Regions from separate parts of the Lysinibacillus sp. NPDC095746 genome, predicted to be linked through region 2. Evidence: riboswitches for the same ligand, from Rfam matches in the RefSeq annotation. Region 2 holds a riboswitch; each other region holds the start of a gene.
The links. A riboswitch is a leader RNA that binds a small molecule or an ion and turns the genes downstream of it on or off. The one in region 2 is predicted to bind cobalamin.
Positions count from the first base shown of each region.

Region 1: another riboswitch for cobalamin. It lies ahead of nikA (nickel ABC transporter substrate-binding protein); the one in region 2 lies ahead of ACIQ7N_RS13375 (ribonucleoside-diphosphate reductase subunit alpha).
Region 3: another riboswitch for cobalamin. It lies ahead of ACIQ7N_RS10250 (ABC transporter substrate-binding protein); the one in region 2 lies ahead of ACIQ7N_RS13375 (ribonucleoside-diphosphate reductase subunit alpha).

Region 1 covers NZ_JBIWGL010000026.1:53,952-60,449, forward strand. Annotated here, with positions in the region: gene ACIQ7N_RS17985 (M3 family oligoendopeptidase) at 1-1,056, shown strand, start outside; gene ACIQ7N_RS17990 (hypothetical protein) at 1,374-1,988, opposite strand; gene ACIQ7N_RS17995 (VOC family protein) at 2,156-2,569, shown strand; gene ACIQ7N_RS18000 (hypothetical protein) at 2,787-3,785, shown strand; cobalamin riboswitch at 3,908-4,100, shown strand; gene nikA (nickel ABC transporter substrate-binding protein) at 4,246-5,859, shown strand; gene nikB (nickel ABC transporter permease) at 5,931-6,498, shown strand, end outside.
Region 2 covers NZ_JBIWGL010000016.1:73,412-79,909, reverse strand. Annotated here, with positions in the region: gene ACIQ7N_RS13380 (ribonucleotide-diphosphate reductase subunit beta) at 1-925, opposite strand, end outside; gene ACIQ7N_RS13375 (ribonucleoside-diphosphate reductase subunit alpha) at 938-3,151, opposite strand; cobalamin riboswitch at 3,313-3,500, opposite strand; gene ACIQ7N_RS13370 (hypothetical protein) at 3,611-4,294, opposite strand; gene ACIQ7N_RS13365 (ECF transporter S component) at 4,291-4,785, opposite strand; gene ACIQ7N_RS13360 (bifunctional adenosylcobinamide kinase/adenosylcobinamide-phosphate guanylyltransferase) at 4,992-5,384, opposite strand; gene ACIQ7N_RS13355 (histidine phosphatase family protein) at 5,333-5,932, opposite strand; gene cobS (adenosylcobinamide-GDP ribazoletransferase) at 5,905-6,498, opposite strand, start outside.
Region 3 covers NZ_JBIWGL010000011.1:68,380-74,877, forward strand. Annotated here, with positions in the region: gene ACIQ7N_RS10245 (FecCD family ABC transporter permease) at 1-307, opposite strand, end outside; gene ACIQ7N_RS10250 (ABC transporter substrate-binding protein) at 304-1,269, opposite strand; cobalamin riboswitch at 1,524-1,706, opposite strand; gene ACIQ7N_RS10255 (acyl-CoA dehydrogenase family protein) at 2,007-3,674, opposite strand; gene ACIQ7N_RS10260 (class I adenylate-forming enzyme family protein) at 3,676-5,178, opposite strand; gene ACIQ7N_RS10265 (MerR family transcriptional regulator) at 5,171-5,560, opposite strand; gene argS (arginine--tRNA ligase) at 5,914-6,498, opposite strand, start outside.

The sequences.
Region 1 (6,498 bases), on a different contig from region 2:
GATAATGTAATACAAGATTCTTTAATTAAAAATCGTATGAAGGAGGAGACACTTCATGCGATGTGGTCTGTCGTTAATAAATTTAAAAAACCCTTCACTGACTACTTAAATCAAAAAGCAAAAATAAATGGCTATAAAAAGATGCAATCATTTAACTTTTGGGCACCTATGACAACAAAAAAACAAAAATTTGAATACGAAGATGCTGTTAATTTTATTTTGGAGCATTTTAGTGCATTCGGAACAGAATTAGAAAATTTCTCTAAAAAGGCATTTAGTGAAGGCTGGATAGAAGCTGAAGATCGTGCAAATAAGTCTGCTGTAGCATTTTGTTCAGGCTTTCCACTTTCGAAAGAATCAAGAATTTTCATGACATTTGGCGGTACAATCACAGATGTATTAACACTTGCTCATGAATTAGGACATGCCTTCCATAACGATGCAATGAAATCTATTAATGGCGTGAATAAACAATATCCAATGTGCATTGCTGAAACTGCTTCAACGTTTTCAGAGATGATTATATTAGATGCGGCAATGCAAAAAGCTACATCTACTAATGAAAAATTATTTTTGCTTGATGAGAAATTAAAGCGTAGTGTCATGAATTTCATGAATATTCATTCTCGATTTTTATTTGAAAAGAAATTTTATGAAGAACGTAAAGAAGGCATTGTTTCATCATCACGCTTAAACGAAATGATGCAGGAAGCAATAGATGAAGGCTATGATAGTTCTCTCGATAATCCTTCACTGCATTCATGGATATGGACACCACATTATTATATGACACAATCTCCTTTTTATAATTTTCCTTATTCATTTGGATATTTGTTTGCATTGAGCTTATTTGCAAAGGCAAAAGAAAAAGGTAAAGAATTTGAAAGCTGTTATTTAGATTTGCTTCGTGATTCAGGAAGTATGTGCACAGAGGATTTAGTGATGAAACATTTAGGTGAAGATATCACTTCGGAAGATTTTTGGAAAAAAGGAATAGAATTATGCATGAATGATGTGGATGAATTTATCAAATTAAGTAATGAGTGTATAAACTAACCATTCGTAAATGGAGTTTCCGGCTGGACTTACTAAATATGGTGAAAACATTAACCAAGCATCTCGTAGGCATATGAACAGCAGATAGCGGATAATTTCGAAAGCAGAAGATGTACATTCAATCATTATTTAAAAGGTGGACCATTCATATTTTATTAATGTGTTTACCGTTTGGGATTTCGCTATTCCGACAAAATGAAAGCCAATTTCCTGTACGCTAAGAAGTTGGCTTTGTTGGTGCAATTTAAATAAAAAAGATTGCTTTTGCTTGTCTATATTTCACTAAAGCCCGCGTTAGCTAACAAGTAGGAATGAAATTAATTAGGCTTAATGTATTCTCCTGTGGAAGCATTAAAGCCCATTTCTTTCATTTTTGTTTGGTCACTATTCCAACCTATTATTAATAGAATAGTAACATTTCTCTCTATATCTTTTCTAAGCATAAAATTATACCCTTTAGCCCAGTTTTCACCTGGATAAATACCGCCGATTTTTAGAGCTTTTTGAAGCAATTCAGGTGAATCATATTGAATATCTTTCATTTGTATAAACTCTTTTTTAGGGTAAGGAGAAGTACCATCCCTCGTTACATCATTTGTATAATCTATTTTTCCGTCATGAATGGTTACTAAAAAAACCTTATTCGTTTCTGGCACTCCAAACAAAATATTCCAATGCTTTCTTTTGCCGTTACTTCCAATTGATTTCCTACGCTTATCTAAATCAATATTTATTGCATCTATTAATTGAGCATTTTTATTCCATTTTAATGCTGGTGGATTTGCTAATTCAATCGCTTGTTTTATTGATAATTCTTGCTGCTCATCGACTTCAAATGTATCTTTAGTAAATTGTAGAGAACTAGCAGATACTAGCTCAACAGCATCCACTGGAACGAATAAAAGTAAAACAACAAAAACAATTCTTTTCATGTTCTCAAGCCCTTTTTAAGTGTATTGTTTCCAAACCTTATTCAAATATTCTACGTCGTTAGTAAAAAAACATTTGTCGAACAATTATTTCAATGACAAAAAGGGATATATTGGATTTTGTAGAATACTAGTAACCAACCTAAAATTTTTAATCAGGAGTGAGGGAATTGGAAGTTACGCAGCAAAATTCGTTATTCAGTAGGATTGGCTATCTCTATTTACCAGCTAATAATATCGATGAAACAATTGAATGGTACCAGAATAAGCTAGAATTTAAGCTTAAAACACCAAAGTTTCAGGATGATATTGGTTATGTAGCAGTATTAACACCGCCCGAAGGCTATGTTGTATTAGTCCTTGTAGAAACAAAGGATCATACAACAGCAAATTTTTTACGCGATGGTCGCCTGTATCAAACTTTTACGTTGAATTGTCCAGATCTAGAATTTACACATACCTCATTAAAGAATAATGGCGTAGAAGTTAGTGAAATTATTTGGCGTGGAGAAAATGCTAAATACTTTGTTGTTACCGACCCATCAGGTAATCATATTGAGGCTGCTTGGTCTATATGGGATTAAGTGATAAAAGTTGGTGCTTAGTACAAGAAGAATGATTAAACTTTTTCTGTAATCAAGTTTTTTTCGATAAGGTTGTTGCTAGCTAAAGGAGCAGATTAGTGAAAAAAGAATATATAAAAATAGTCAATTGTAAAAAATGCAGATGAGGTGAGGTAATGGTGTAATTGTTGTTTGATCACCAAAATGGCTTTGAAAATTGATATAGAGTGGTGATAAAGTGGACAATGCAAATGAAAATAAGCGAATTCTTTATGCGGTTTTCGAGAATGAAATTCAATTGCCTATCTTAGATATTACTCATCCCCTTTTCAACGCAAGTATTGATGAACAGGCGTATCATTTGAGCTGTCTTAAGTCAGCCAGGAGCATTGAATCATTAAAAAAGATGCCTGGCTTTATCCGCAACATCTTTGTGAAAATGTCGAATGTTGACAATTCCTATCTTAGCGGCATGCGTACTTTGCTGTACAAACTTGGCCCCGGCTTAAGCAAAGGGATAAAATTAGGTTTCCGGGATAAGTGGGCGGTGAAGCAAACTTCTTTTATGGGACTCCGAATCAGGCTGAGGGATCTTTGTCGGCGCCAGTCGGAAATTTTGCTACCCCAGCTTAAGCAATTCCCTGAACGGAACCTTTGTTTCTTCAATATCGCTGGAGGGGCCGCTACCGACAGTATCAACACCCTAATTCTCATTCAAGAATCGGACCCAGAATTACTTAAGGAACGTAAGATTGAAATCAATATTTTAGATATCGATACTTATGGCCCCAATTTTGCCAAGCGATGCATCGATGCTTTGAAGCAGCCAGGGGAACGCTTTCATGACCTGGACATTGCCCTCAATATTATTTATTATGACTGGAGTCAACCAGAGGCATTATTAAAGATGAGTTTAGAACGTTCCGACTGGATTCAACTCTGTTCATCGGAGGGTGGTCTATTTGAGTACGGTTCGGATGCAGCCATCATTGAAAATCTAAACCATTTCTATACTAACTCCCCGGCGGACGCTCGGGTCACGGGTTCATTAATTTTCGACCGGGCGCATGTAAATCCGGGATACCTGGGTTTTACAGAGTTTATTGGCGTGCAAATCCAATATCTTGGGCTAGAGGGATTGCAGCGGATTTTAACCCAAACCTCGTGGGTTTTGGAAAAATCCCATGAAATTGATACGGTCTATACGTTGTTTTCATTAAAGAAAGCTGACATATGAAGTAAAACAGGCCAAGGTTAAGCTACCTGGCCTTTGTGTGTTAGCCATTACTAGTAGGTTTTTATTATATTCAGAAAATAAAATTGACGCGAACATTAGAGCATGATATGTTTAATACTAATTTCATAGCAACCATTACAAGTTTGAGTGAAATAAGCTTTCATTCAATTAAAAGGAAAATGGGTGTAAATCCCATGCTGTCCCGCAGCTGTAAATGAGGAGTTTTGTTTCGATAACCACTGAGAAATTACTTGGGAAGGTGAAGCAAAATTATGATTCATGAGCCAGAATGCCTGCTTGTAAAGAGATTCATTGATGATCTACGAAAGATAGGGAGATGGATAGAGGCTTACTTATAGTAAGTTATTCTGTCCTTATTCTTTTGGAATAAGGTTTTTTTATGCCTTCTTTCAATCTTTAGATTCATTTAGTGCACCACAAACAAAGAAGGAGACATAAAATGAGATTGACAAAGTATTTACTACCTTTCACGCTTATTTTGATGTTCAGTTTACTCACTGGCTGTACAAGCAATGAAAAGGGAGAGACAGCATCGAAAAAACAGACAGACGAAAAAATGATAACGATTGGGTGGCCATTAGATGTAGGTCCATTAAATCCCCATACATATTTACCAAATCAAATGACAGCACAAGCAATGGTCTATGAATCATTGGTTGAATATAATGATGATGGAACGATTACGCCGAAACTAGCAGAAAGTTGGGACATCTCTAAGGATAAAACCTCTTATGTTTTCCATTTAAGAAAAGATGTTAAGTATTCTGACGGAACGTCTTTTAATGCAGACAATGTGATTCGTAACTTTCATGCAGTTTTAGCAAATCGTGATATGCATTCTTGGATGGGCATGGTTAATCATATTAAAGAGGTTGTGAAAGTGGATGACTTTACAATTCGTTTGCAATTGGATGAACCCTATTACCCTGTCTTAAACGAACTTGCCTTCGTAAGACCTTTCCGTTTTTTAGGTGATAATGGATTCCCTAAAGGTGATGCGACACAAGATTCAATCCAAACACCAATTGGGACAGGCCCATGGGTATTAACAGAATACAAAAAGGATGAATACGCTTTATTTAGTCGCAATGAAAACTACTGGGGAGAAAAACCTCTTGTAGAACAAATAAAAGTAAAAATTATCCCTGATTCAGAATCTATTTCGTTGGCCTTTGAAAATGAAGAATTAGATTTAATATATGGTCGTGGCATCATTAGTTTAGATAACTATACGTTTTTAAAAGATAGTGGGAAATATAAAACTGCTACGTCTGAACCTTTATCCACACGTGCGCTACTGTTGAATACACAGTCAGGTCCGTTAGCAGAATTAAAGGTACGTCAAGCGATTCAATATGTAATCAATAAGGAACAAATGGTTGACAGTATTACACATGGTACTGAAAAAGTGGCCAATACACTATTTTGGGATGCTGTGCCTTATGCCAATATTAATTTAGCGCCAATTTTATATAATCCGAAAAAAGCGCAACAATTGCTAGATGAAGCGGGATGGACGCTACAGAAGGGTGAAAAAATTCGCTCTAAAAACGGACAGCCACTAACATTAGATTTAATCTACATTGCAACAGATGCGATTCAAAAGCCAATGGCGGAACTCATGCAAGGTGAACTAGCAAAAATAGGGGTACAATTGAATTTAGAAGGCGCAGATGTGATGGTAGGTCTGCAAAAATTAATGGATAATCAGGTTGATATTAATTTCTGGCGTACAAATGGACCACCAACAGATCCACATAGCTTTGCTAATGAATCAGCTACACCAAACGCTAATGGTGTCTATGAAGCGAAATTAGGCTTACCAACTGCCAAAGAAATCGATACTAAAATTCATCAATTATTAGTAGGTACAGATGAAAAAGAGCGCGTGCAACTTTATACGGATATTTTAACAATGTTCCATGACCAAGCACTATTCTATCCTATATCTTACGAAACAAATAGCATGATTTATCAGCCATATATGAAGGATTTTGCGCCACGTGCCTCTGAATATGATCTTCCATATGCACAAATGGATAAAGAAAAATAAGTATAGAAGAGAGAGTATGTCGATCAAAGACAGCTCTCTCTTTATCATAGGATTGATTAGGAAGTGACAGCATGTATGAATCGACATGGATGTTTTGTTTAAAAAGAATTTTGACATTGCCGTTTGTATTATTTGGCGTATCCATCCTGACCTTTGTATTTATTCGTTTCGTTCCAGTAGAACCTGCGGAGGTCATTCTTAGATTGGCAAGAGTTGCGCCAACAGCAGAAGCCATTCAAGCATTGCGTGAAGAACTTGGAACAGACAAACCTTTTCTTATTCAATATTTACTATGGATAAAAGGCGTTTTGCATTTAGATTTTGGTACATCTTTTGTTAGTAAATTACCAGTAGCACATGAACTTTTCGCTAAATTACCAGCAACCATTGAATTAGCTGTTGCTGCATTTGTGTTAATTTTAGGATTAAGTATGCCATTAGGGATCATAAGTGCCTTGTATAAGCATTCCATCATCGATAAAATCATTAGACTATTGACGATCATGAGTGTTTCGATTCCAACATTTTGGTTAGGTTTTTTACTACTATATGTATTTAGTTTGAAATTAGGGATTTTCCCGACAAATGGAAAGGGCACACTAGCTCATCTAGCTTTACCCGCACTCGCACTAGCTTTAC
Region 2 (6,498 bases):
ATGGATTTTTGCGATAACCTTCAAATGGACGCTCCACACCAAGCTGATTACAGCGTACATTGGCATAGAAATGGACATAATCATGCACATCTTCTACATCGAGGCCTTCCACTTTATCGCCAATCACTTCATTGGCCCAATCAATTTCTAGCTGAACAGCTTCACGGAAGATCTCTTGTACACGAGCTGCTCGTTCAGGTGTATCGTATTCAGGATATTCCTCTAATAGCTCCTGATAAATCTTTACAAATAAATCGACATGTAGCTGTTCATCACGATTAATATAATTAATCATCGTTGACGTAGCCACCATTTTTTGATTGCGTGCTAAATGATAGAAGAACGCGAAGCCAGAATAGAAGAATAACCCTTCTAAAATGACATCATATACAATCGCTTCTAGCATATTTTCAACAGATGGCTCCTCGGAAAATGCATGGTAGCCTTTAATGACGAAGTCGTTGCGTCGCTCTAGCACAGGCTCTGTACGCCAAAAATCAAACGTACGATCCTGCTCATCTTTGTTCACTATACTTGATAGCACATAGGAATAAGAGTGATTATGGATTACCTCTTGTTGCGCTAAAATAATCATTAATGCATTTAAGCTTGAATCTGTTAAATAATCCGCTACTTTTCCGGCAAAATCAGTTTGTACACTGTCTAATAGTGCTAGTAAGCCAATGATTTTTAAAAAGGATTCTTGTTCATCTGCTGATAATCCTGGAAACTGTTTGACATCGTTGCTCATATTAATTTCAAACGGTGTCCAGAAGTTACCTAGCATTTTTTTATACTTTGGATATGCCCAGCTAAAACGGACATCATCCCAGTTTAAAATGTTAGAAGAACGTCCGTTGACAATACCTGTTGAACGGTTCGGTGCATCCTTGTCCATAATTTGTCGTTTTGTAATAGTTGTCATTGTTATTTCCTCCTAGCTCGCGCAAGACTCACATTCTAGCAATTCTACAGACGTTGAGCGCACATAATAAGTCGTTTTTACACCGCTCGCCCAAGCATTCATATGCAATGCTAGTAAATCTTTCGCCTTAATCGTATTTTGAACATATAAATTAAGTGAAATGCCTTGGTCGATATGACGTGCTCGTGCAGCATTTTGCTTGATTGTCCAATTTTGATCGATGAAATAAGCAGATTTATAATACCAAGTCGTTACAGGGGATAAATCTGGTACTGTTACTGGAATTTTATAATCCTTCTTCTCCTCTGAATAACTCTTTTGGAAGATTGGATCAATCGTAGCCGTACTGCCCGCTAAAATGGACGTTGAAGAGTTCGGTGCAACTGCCATTACATAGCCGTTACGCATACCTTTTTCAGCAACCGCAGCGCGTAAAGCGTTCCATTTTTCACTGTCATAGCCACGTTTGTCAAAATACGCACCCGTATGCCAATCCGAGCCAGCAAATAACGGGTAAGCTCCTTTTTCGCATGCCAAATCGTTAGAAGCACGAATCGTTAAATACGCAATTTCTTCATATAGCTTGTCCGCAAATTCTACAGCTTCCTCTGACTCCCATTGAATTTCTTTCAAAGCTAATAAATGGTGCCAGCCAAATGTGCCAAGCCCAATACCACGGTAGCGTAGGTTCGTACGCTCTGCTTGTTTTACTGGAATTGTATTTAGCGCAATAACGTTATCTAACATACGTACTTGCACTGGGATTAATCGTTCTAGAACACCGGCTGGTACTGCTCTGCCTAAATTAATAGATGATAAGTTACATACAACAAAATCTCCAGGCTTGCGACGTGTTACGATGACATCATCTTCTAGTGTAATAGATTCGAATTCAGTAGATGACATATTCTGGAAGATTTCTGTGCACAGGTTCGAACTGTAAATCATCCCTTCATGCTTATTCGGATTCATGCGATTGACTTCATCACGATAGAACATAAATGGTACGCCTGTTTCTAGCTGTGAGCGCATAATACGCTTCATAATATCAATAGCTGGTACGACTTCACGACTTAACAATGGATTTGCGATACATTCTTCATATTTAGTACGGAAGGAACCGTCACCCTTTTTCTCATCGTAGAAATCCTCTAGTGAGTAGCCCATAACCTCTCGTACTTCATGTGGATCAAATAAGTGCCACTCCCCACGTGCTTCAACAGTTTCCATAAATATATCCGGTAAGCATAGCCCTGTGAAAATATCATGGGCACGCAGACGTTCATCCCCATTGTTTAAGCGTAAATCTAAAAACGTAAAGACATCTTTATGCCAAACATCTAGATAGACAGCAATAGCGCCTTGTCGTTGTCCAAGCTGATCGACTGATACTGCCGTATTATTAAGCTGTTTAATCCATGGTAAAACGCCACTTGATGCACCTTTAAAACCTTTAATAGATGAGCCTCGGCTACGAATTTTACCCATATAAACACCAATACCACCGCCGTATTTCGATAATGTTGCGACATCTGTATTCGTGTCATAAATGCTTTGTAAACTATCATCTACTGTATCGATAAAACAGCTTGATAGCTGTCCATGTGTTTTACCCGCATTCGATAATGTCGGTGTGGCAACAGTCATATATAAATTACTCATTGCCCAATAAGATTCACGGACTTTTTCTAAACGATTTTCTGTTTCATCCTGCATCAGAGTCATCGCAATAACCATCCATCGTTCCTGCGGAAGCTCCACTGGTGTTTTCGTGTAATCACGGACTACATAACGGTCCATTAATGTTTTTAAACCAATATACGTAAACAACTCATCTCGACTTGATTCTAGGTACGAAGCGAGTTCCTGAAGCTCCTGCTCACTATATTTTGTTGTTAAACTTTCATGATACAATCCAGCTTCTGTATAGTGTGCTAAATGTTCTGGGAAAACTTTATAAACATCCTTCACTGAGACACCACGACGCATTGCAAATTGATCATATAGTTTTTCTAAATATATTTGAGCTGCGATAAATGTCCAGTATGGCTCTTCCTCATCAATAAGGCTAAGCGTTTGTAAAATCATCGCATCAGCCCATGCTTCAAATGTCGCATTGTCGTTTTTTCGTAGCCATCGATCTGATAATCTTACAAAACTTTCAAGTTCATCCTCTGTGTAGTTTTTCTTGAGCTTAGCAATTTGTTGTTCGATTTGAATTGTCATGTAACATTCTCTCCCTTTCCTTCTCCAGCAACACAAAAAGCGATCACGCAACATTTATCGGTTACGTGATCGCTGTAAAATCGGAAATGGAAATGAAGGACATGCACACAAAGAAGTGAACAAATCTCTCGCCTCCACTTCTCAATCCCCGAAGAATGTGTTGCTGTCTTGAACAAATCGGCAGGTCTCCTGGCTCGTGCTTCCTCCAAATGATTACCTTCCCGTTCTTCACAGTGGCCAATTCATCATTTGTCAGCACTTACAGTTGCGGGGACAGCTTCGGCCTAAGATGACTCTTTTTCCGAATTCCCTTTTAAACCATATTGGTACCGCTCGTCCAAAATACTATATATAGTGTTTTAACTCCTAAACAAATCTAACATATTGTGTTTATTGTTGCAATAGGTGTTTTGCCCCTTGCACGTTATAAAGTGCTACATTTTCTCGAAGCAAGCCCAATTACAATGCAGTTTTACGTAGTTTTTCAAAATTTCTAGGAAATTTTTTTTGTGCTAGCTGCTCTTTTTCTGGCTGAATTCCTAGCAAAACTACTGCACATGGACCAGCCGATTTCTCAATATCTAACGAACTTTTGACCTGTTGCTCGCCAAAAAGTCGGGTAAATTCGACTTGTAGACCTTTTGATCCAACTGGCCATACTTGCTGCACTATTCCCTCTTTCCACGCCTCAAAAATAGGTTGGAGCTGCGCCACATCTTCAGGCTGTGCAAGGATTTCATTGCCTACAAGCGGTAATCCATAGGTGTACCAACTAAGCTGTTCATACTCAGTTGCTGTGCGTGTTTGCTGCTCACCTAGCATCGTTATAGACAAACCTGATTGTAGAGTCGGCATATTGGACTCTGTACTACCATCTATTTGTGGACAATTAAGACCCGTCTCAGCAAAAACCTGCTGAATGCCTGCAACGTAACGAGCCCATGCAGCATCCCCTGAAAAATTAGCGAGTATAATATGGCTTGGTAAAGCATTTGCAGCAAGCTGCTCTATAAAAGTAACACGCGCCGTCAAGTATGCCGTTAATTTGTCTGGAGCAGACACAACATCTTGTGGTTTTTCACCAATTGCTGCAGCATTATCAGATGTTGCAATCAACCGACCTATTTGTATTGCATTTCTCAATGGACTCGACCTTCCTTACGCATAAACACTTTAGAGAGAATTGGCATCACAATGGCAACAATCACTAGATTTATGAGTGTTGCCAATGGAAGACTAGTCAGTGATGCCCAGTAAAATGCAGGACTAATGATAAAATAAAATGGTAAAGGTGCAACAACACCATTGAAAACAAGTGCCACAGGCCATTTCCAGAAATGCATTCCTTTTTTATGCATTACCCCAAAGACCCATACAACAATAAACATTTCTACTGCGATAATAATATGTAGTGGCCCATATGGAAAGCCAGTAGTTAAGGCTGAGATAAAATGCCCAATGACTCCCGCAACCCCTGCTAATACTGGAGATAAAAATACAACGCTCAACAATGCAGGTGCAGAGTCAAGCGCAGCAGTTGAAATAAATGTTGGAATTTTAATGACTGCACCAACTGCACAAATTGCCGCTACCATGGCAGTGAGCGTCAATTTCATCAATCTTTGTCGATCCATCCCATTTCCTCTTTCCTGTTATATTTAGCTCGTCATGATAACGTAGGTCGATTTCCGTTCCCGTTGGACGCTAGGTCGCTGACGCGCAGAGCAAAGCGCTTTCCGGGGGCGCCAAGCCTCCACTCCGATCAACTTATTTACAAAACATACGTCTTTGCAAATCTCATCCCCAAATGAAAAGCCTAATAAGTTTTTTTAAAACTATATTATTTGATTCGTTCCCCGATACCGTACCAAATGCGTACGACTTGTTCGGCTTCAGCGAATAATGCCTGGTACAAACGCCCACATGTATCACGCAACAATCGTGCCTGTTTTTCCATTGGCACAACTCCACGACCCATATCGGTCACTATTATATAGACTGCACAATTTTTTTCAAGAGTCTTTAATCTTGTCAAAATGGTTTTGACAAGGGGTTCATCATCCTCAAGATTTTGTGTCACGAGCCATTTCTCTATGTTTTTAATAATTAGTACATTACAGGCTGGGCTGGCATCAGGTAGATTGCCATCTACTAGCTCAACTTTTTGACCTGCAAGCAATTTCATGACATAGTCGGTTTTTCCACTATAGGCGCCTCCGATAAAGACATGCATCTCGCTCCCTCCTCCCAAGCCTTTCTTGTAAACGTTAAAGAAAACATTTTATCATGCGGTGTTTGATATGACCAAAAAGTTTGCTCAGTCGGTGCAAATTCTACAAGAAGTGCTCGAATAACTCCGCCATGGACAACGAGCTGATAAACATCCTCACCTTTTGGTAACTCAGTGAACCCTTCAATGACTCGCGCACAAAAAGCATCAAAGCCTTCCCCCCTTGGAGGCGGTGACTGTACGGGGTCATCTAACCATGCACAATAGCGACTATCTGTTTTCAAGTCCTCATATGTTCGTCCTTCAAATGCACCGAAGTTCGACTCTCGAAATCTTTTATCAGACACATATGTTGCATTCGGAAAATAATGGGCAGCGGTTTCCCTACAGCGCAGCAAATCACTACCATACACCTTCGTGACTTCTGAATCTACTATAGTCAGCAAAGATGCATCAGCTAATGAAGAATCTGTCCAGCCGATATATCGCTTCTCCAAATTTTCCTTTGTTGGGGCATGTCTCATTAAGTGAACAATAACAACGTCACCCACAGTACAACCTCCATTCCTTCAATTGATGCACCGAGTAAATCTCCAGAAACACCACCAAAGTTGCGCATTGTAAATTGCCGGAACACTAAAAAGGCGATTGCTAATACAGCTATTAACACTAGTGGAACAATTGAGAAACCTAAGACAAACAACAAGCTACTATACGCCACAACTAAAGTGATAAGCATAAAGGTAATGAGTATTCCCGGCTTAATATGTGTTTTAAAAAAGTAGGCAAGCCCCTTTTCTTTCGAGCATTTGAGCGACATAAAATAAAAGCTCATGCCTACTCTTGTTAATAACGGAATAATTACAGGCATCCATAGTGCAAATTTATGCTGTACGAATAATTCATGCAGTATCACAAATTTGCCAAGCACTAGAAATAGCACAGATAGTACTCCAAATGCACCAACACGTGGATCATCTAAAATTTCTAGCCGCTTCTCACGATCTCGATACGAAAAATAAGCATCCCCCATATCAATAAAACCATCTAAATGCAAACCACCCGTAAATAAGGCAAATAATCCGACAATCACAAAAGTAAGCAAAATTTCACTGCT
Region 3 (6,498 bases), on a different contig from region 2:
AAAAAATCGTCATAACTGCGCCAACTGATGCACCAGAGGAAACACCTAACGTATAAGGGTCAGCCAAAGGGTTTTTTAATAAGCCTTGAAAAGCTGCCCCTGCAATTGCAAGTGACGCCCCTACAAGCCCCGCAAGCAAAACTCGAGGTAATCGAATTTTCCATAAAATATTGGCGGCTGTTTCATCAGCCGCCTTATTCCACAATACTTCTAGCGGAATATGAACCGAGCCTATCGCCACGCCACACCAGATGCTAATAATTAGAAGCGTTATTGCTGTTACATAGGCTACAATTTTTTTACTCATTTAAACGCCTCAGGGTAGACGGCCTTCCCTAATTCCTCAAGACCATCTGCTAAACGAGGACCTTGACGACTTGTTATATTTTCATCCACTTGTACTATGGCTTTATTTTTCACGGCAGAGATTGTCTCAAAGCCTGCACGTTGTGGAATTTTCGTTAAAATATTAGGTACGTAATTATATGCCACAACAATGACATCTGGATTTTTTGCGATAATTTGTTCAGCATCAATTTTATACCAGCTATTTGAATCTGCTGCCACATTTTCGGCATGAATCATTTCTAACATTTCATTCATAAATGTACCTTTACCAGCTGTATAAATTTCTGGCTCATCAGACGACTCTACAAAGACTTTTTTCGCCTCAACACCGTCAAGTTTTGTTTCAACTTCTTTAACTTTTGCCTTCATATTTGCAACAATTTTTTTAGCCTCTTCTAGTTTTCCTGTTGCACGACCAAGCTGTTCAATTGTTGTGTAAGTTTCATTAAAGTTTTTTGCATCCGCTACAACAAATACTTTTACACCTGCCGCCTCAAGCTGTTCAATAGCTCCTTTTGAATAACCCATACCCGACGCATGCGCAAAAACGATATCCGGCGTTAAAGCAATAATTTTTTCAATATTATAATCCATACCGCCAACCTTTTCTTTTTTAGTAACCTCTGGTGGATAGTCGTCATTATCTGTCACACCAACTATTTCATTATTTAAGCCAAGGCCAAATAAAATTTCTGTGTTACTCGGAATGAGTGAGACAATTTTTTCAGGAGGTGCCTCTAGCGTAATATCCTTGCCTGTAGCATCCTTTATCGTCATTGGGAATGTTGCTTGGTCTACTTTTGTTGTCCCTTGTTGCTCAGAAGATGACGGCTTTTCATTTGTCGCCTCTTTTGTATTACATGCAGCAAGTAAGCCAATAGCCAAAAATGCTGATAACCCTATTTTCCAAATTTTCTTCATGTGAATCCTCCTTAGTCTATTTGTGCATATAGTTGTTATTGTTTTTCTGATTTATCGATACGTTTTAGTTTTTGATCATCTAACATTGTAGGGGTATATCAACATCGCGAACTTCTAACCAACATTCGCCCATGTTTTCAAATTTATCGACATTCATCTTCCAAAACAAATACCCCTCATCAAAAAATAATGAGGGGGTCAAATTTGCACAAAAATACATATACAAAATCCACCATCCTATCCTCGTAGGCTACAACGTGTTTTCTATAAAGGCAGGTCTCCTGGCTCGTGCTTCATACGCTTTTTCAAGCCTTCCCGAAATTTTCAGTGGCGCAGATTGAAAAAACTCACACATACAGTGGCGGGACCGCATCGGAATTACACCGATTTCCCTTTTCACTTTACTTAAGTAAAGAACCTTTATAATATTCAGTTGATTTTATTATACATGAAAATGAAAGAAGTCGCCTCCATTCGAGACGACTTCTAAACAATCCATTATGCCTTGGCATAATTGCGTCCGGGATTGGCTTTGTGCTTAGGCCTGCGTGATGCAGGTCAGTTAGCCGTTATCGCATGGATGCGATGATTTTAGGCTAACATCCCATGTGAACTTCTTTCCGATTCCGTGACATTCGCCAATATGATGTTGGTCACTCAGTCGTCGCCACAGGACGTGGCGTTCTTAGACCGAGTTCCTCTATTTCAGCAGGTTATTTGGACACTACCCAAATAAGTTAAACTATATCCGAAAAATACTGTACCGTTTTCATTGGTGCACCCATTTCTCGCAATGCCCATGTATTCTCTAAATAAATATCTGCTAGCTTCTCATATTTGCCGCCGAATTTTTGTGCCCATTCGACTGCTACCACACTTTCATATAAATGCGCCATTTTCTCTGCGACCTTTTTTGCTTCAAACGATTTTGTTGCATCATCTAAACGACTAAATGTTTGCAAAGTTGAATCTAGTTTTGCTAATTGATCCACAACAATTTCAACTAATGGACTGCCAGCTAGTTTTTCTAGACGTTCTTCCATGACACGAATAAACATTTCGTGCGCATGAAACTTATCAACTAAGCGAATGAGCTCTAAAGCTAAAATATTCGCAGTCCCTTCCCATACAGTAAGTACTTGTGCATCTCTTAATAACCGAGGTGTAACAAAATCTTCAATATAGCCGTTTCCGCCATGTAATTCAATGGCTTCACTAGCATAATGTACAGCTTGCTCTGCCGTTTCTTTTTTCATGATCGCAATATACAAGCGGTTTAAAATAATATCTTCTTTATTCCCTCGCCCACTAGTTACTTTATCGTACAGCTGAATAAGATCAAAAACTGTGGCAACTTCTACATGAAGCTTGGCAGCGAATTTCCCTAGTGTATCCTGGATCATAGGATATTGTGTTAAAGGTTTACCAAAGGCATGACGATTTGTCACATAATGCTTCGCCTCTAAATAACCGCGGCGCATAATGCCGATAGAAGCAACCGCATTGCAAATTCTTGATAAATTAAGCGCCTCCAGCATATAGTAAATCCCTTTATTTGGGTCACCGACAACATATGCTAGTGCACCATCAAATTCCACCTCACCAGAAGGCACTGCTCTAACGCCAAGTTTATCCTTTAAACGCCGAATGCGCAGGTTATTAACTGTGCCATCCTCATTTCGCCACGGAACTGCAAACAATGTTAAGCCCTTTGAGCCTGCCTGAGCCTCTTCCATGCGCGCCAATACCATGGTTACTCCACACATTCCTGCGTTAGATGCAAAATATTTCTCCCCATATAAACGATACTGATTGCCGTCCTGTCTTGCCTTCACAACATTCGCTCCAACATCAGAGCCACCTTGACGCTCGGTTAAAAACGTAGCCCCCTCATATAGCTCTGTCTCTCCTGTTGCACAAACATGTGGTAAAAAGCGCGCTTTCACCTCGTCACTTGCATAATGATCAAGGAGATAAGCCGTTGCCATTGTTAACGTAACAGGACAGTAAAAGCCTGGCTCAGCATGTGATAGTATATAGCCTTGAGCAAAGCTATAGACATAGTTACCCTTTCTACCTAATTGCGGAATATCCTTATGCACATAGCCAACAATGCCGGTATTGTATGTCTCTTCAATTGTTTTTTTGTAGCCATCATTGACCCAAACCTCTGACACTTCTTCACCATAGGCATTATACCTTTGTAATCGAGGTTCACCCTCTCTATCAGTATGCTTGGCTCTCACATCAATATCTCCAGCACAAAGTTCACCAAAATCTGTTAGCTCACGTTTTGCATAGTCCACAAACTCTTTATCTAGCATCATTTCTAAAACTTTATGAAGTGTATCATTTTCGTTAAAAAAGTTTGTTGTTTTCATTTCTTCCCGCTGTAAAACTTTCATGCTATCTCACCTCTTGCCCCTTCAAGGATTGTTTTAGTATTTTGCCCGATGCATTTCGTGGTAACGCTTCCACACGTTCAAAGATGCGTGGAATTTTATATTTAGCAAGGTGCTCCTCCAAATAAGCTTTAAGTTCGTCCTCGTCAGTTTCCGTTTTAGCGGCATAAACAGCCTTCACCGTTTCTCCCCACTCCGGATGTGGTACACCGATTACAGCCACTTCAAATATCCCCTCATAGCTCAACATATGATCTTCTATTTCTTTCGGATAAATATTCACACCACCTGAAAAAATAACATCCTTTTTACGATCGACAATCCAAATATAGCCGTCCTCATCTATGCGAGCTAGGTCACCTGTTTTCAGCCACCCATCTATAAATGCACCCTTTGTGGCAACATCATCCTTGTAATAGCCCAGCATATTACCCTCACCGAATAGCACGATTTCTCCTACGTCACCCACACTGACATCTTCTCCATTGTCGTTAATAATCCGTAGCTCCGCCCCAAGTGGTGCACGCCGACCAATGCTCCCCGCCTTCGTTACATGCTCTTCACCAAACAATATTGAACCATTTGGACCAGCCTCTGTTAATCCATAGACACAGGTTACATGATCCGTTCGGAAAGCTTTTTGGATAAAGCGAATTTCATTTTGCGATAACGGCGCTCCACCATAAACCCACCATTTCATCGATGATAGATCAGCTGTTTGCAATCTTGGCATTTGGGCGGTTAACAAATAAGCAACAGGTGCTCCGAAGAAATGCGTTGTCCGTTCCTGCTCAATTGAATCTATCAATAAATCAGGTGTAAATGTTGGCGTTAGTATATTGGTCGAGCCTACAAGTACTCCTGCCATTAAAAATAAATGTAATGGGGCTGAATGCGTCAATGGCATCATAAGAAGAATCCGACTTTCTGGCTTTACTTCCATTTCTATTGCAATCATTTGCGCTACAGTTAAAATATTGCGATAGCTAAACAACACGCCCTTTGGTTTTCCCGTTGTACCCGACGTATATAAAATCGTTGAAACGTCATCTTCATTCAATTGGCAATCAATTGTTTGACTGCTTGCATGTTGAATAAGCGTTTCATAATTTAGCCAACCAACCTTCTCTTGACCTGTTTTGATTTTTAAAGGAACTATCGTGATGTTTTCAACTGCTGCAAAAATTGCCTCATGCACGAGAATAACTTTAGCATCAGCATGCAGCGCTACATACTCAACCTCTTGCAGCGTAAATTTCGCATTTACCGGAACGACAATGGCTCCAATGCGCTGAATAGCAAAATAGCTAACAACAAACTCTACAACATTTGGCATAAAAATAATAACTTTGTCACCTTGCCAGACCCCCTGCTCTACCAAAGCATGACTAAGACGTGTCACTTGCTCATCTAAATCACGATAAGTCACACGTCTGCCCTGACAAACAACCGCTTCACTCATAGGGTACTTTCGCGCATTACGTGCTAATAAATTTGAACTATTCATCATGCATCTCTCCCTTTAAAGTCGCTAATTTTCCTGTAAATATGCCTTGTAATTGCTGTAACTCCTTTTTCATCTGTATAAGCTCTGCAATTTTGCTATCAATTTCTTGTATTTTTTGCTCCCCATATTCGACCGTGCGCTCCAACTGCTGAATGCCCGTGCGATCATCATCAAACAGCAATACCATCTCCTTGATCTCCTCAAGTGAAAAACCGTACCGCTTCCCTCGGAAAATAAGCTTAAGCTTCGCTAATTCTTTTTTTGAAAAGGTTCGCTGATTAGTAGATGATCGATTAGGTTTAAGCAGCCCTAGTTCCTCATAATAACGAATTGTCCGTGTTGAAACATTAAACTCCTTAGCCACTTCTTGAATCGTCTTCAACACCATCTCCCCTTTCCGTTTTCCATCAGTATATCATTGACGCTAACGTAAACTTCAACAAGATTTCTGAATTTTACAGAAAATTATAGTTTTAGAGAGATGAATCTGATTATTTTAGGGATTTTATCTGGCGCTTTAATGGTTCTATCCATGATATTGGGGGTTCTATCCGTGATATCGAGGGTTCTTTCCGTCACTTGGGCGGTCTCTTCCGTCGCTTCGACTATTCTTTCCGTCGTCCCGGCTACTCTTTCCCTCAACCCGGCCACTCTTTCCCTCGCCTCAACCGCTCTTGCTTCCTGAAACAAAAAACCCCCGGCACATTGTCGTGCCAGGGGCTAGAAAGACGATTATTACATTTTTTCCGGTGCAGATACGCCGATTAAGCGTAATGCGTTGGCAATTGTTGTACGTACAGCAGTAATAAGGGCTAAACGAGCTTCTGTTAGCTCTTTATTTGAAGCATCTAACACTTTTTCAGCGTTATAGAAGCTGTGGAATGCAGCTGCTGTTTCTTGAATGTAGTTGGCGATACGGTGTGGTGTACGGTGCTTCGCAGCATCTGCTACCACTTTCGGGAAGTCGCCCACTTTTTTCAGTAAATCAATTTCTTTTTCTGCAGTTAACAGCGTTAAATGATCTGTTGTTGCAGCAAAGCCTTGCTCATTCGCTGAGCGTAAAATTGAAGAAATACGTGCATGCGCATATTGTGCATAATACACTGGATTTTCATTTGATTGAGATACAGCAAGATCAAGGTCAAAGTCCATGTGAGAATCGCCCGCCGTTTTCACGAAGAAATAACGAACTGCATCTAAGCCAACCTCTTCTACAAGCTCACGCATTGTAACAGCGTTTCCTGTACGTTTAGACATTTTGAACTTCTCACCGTTTTTATAAAGTTGAACCATTTGGATGATTTCTACTTCAAGTGTATC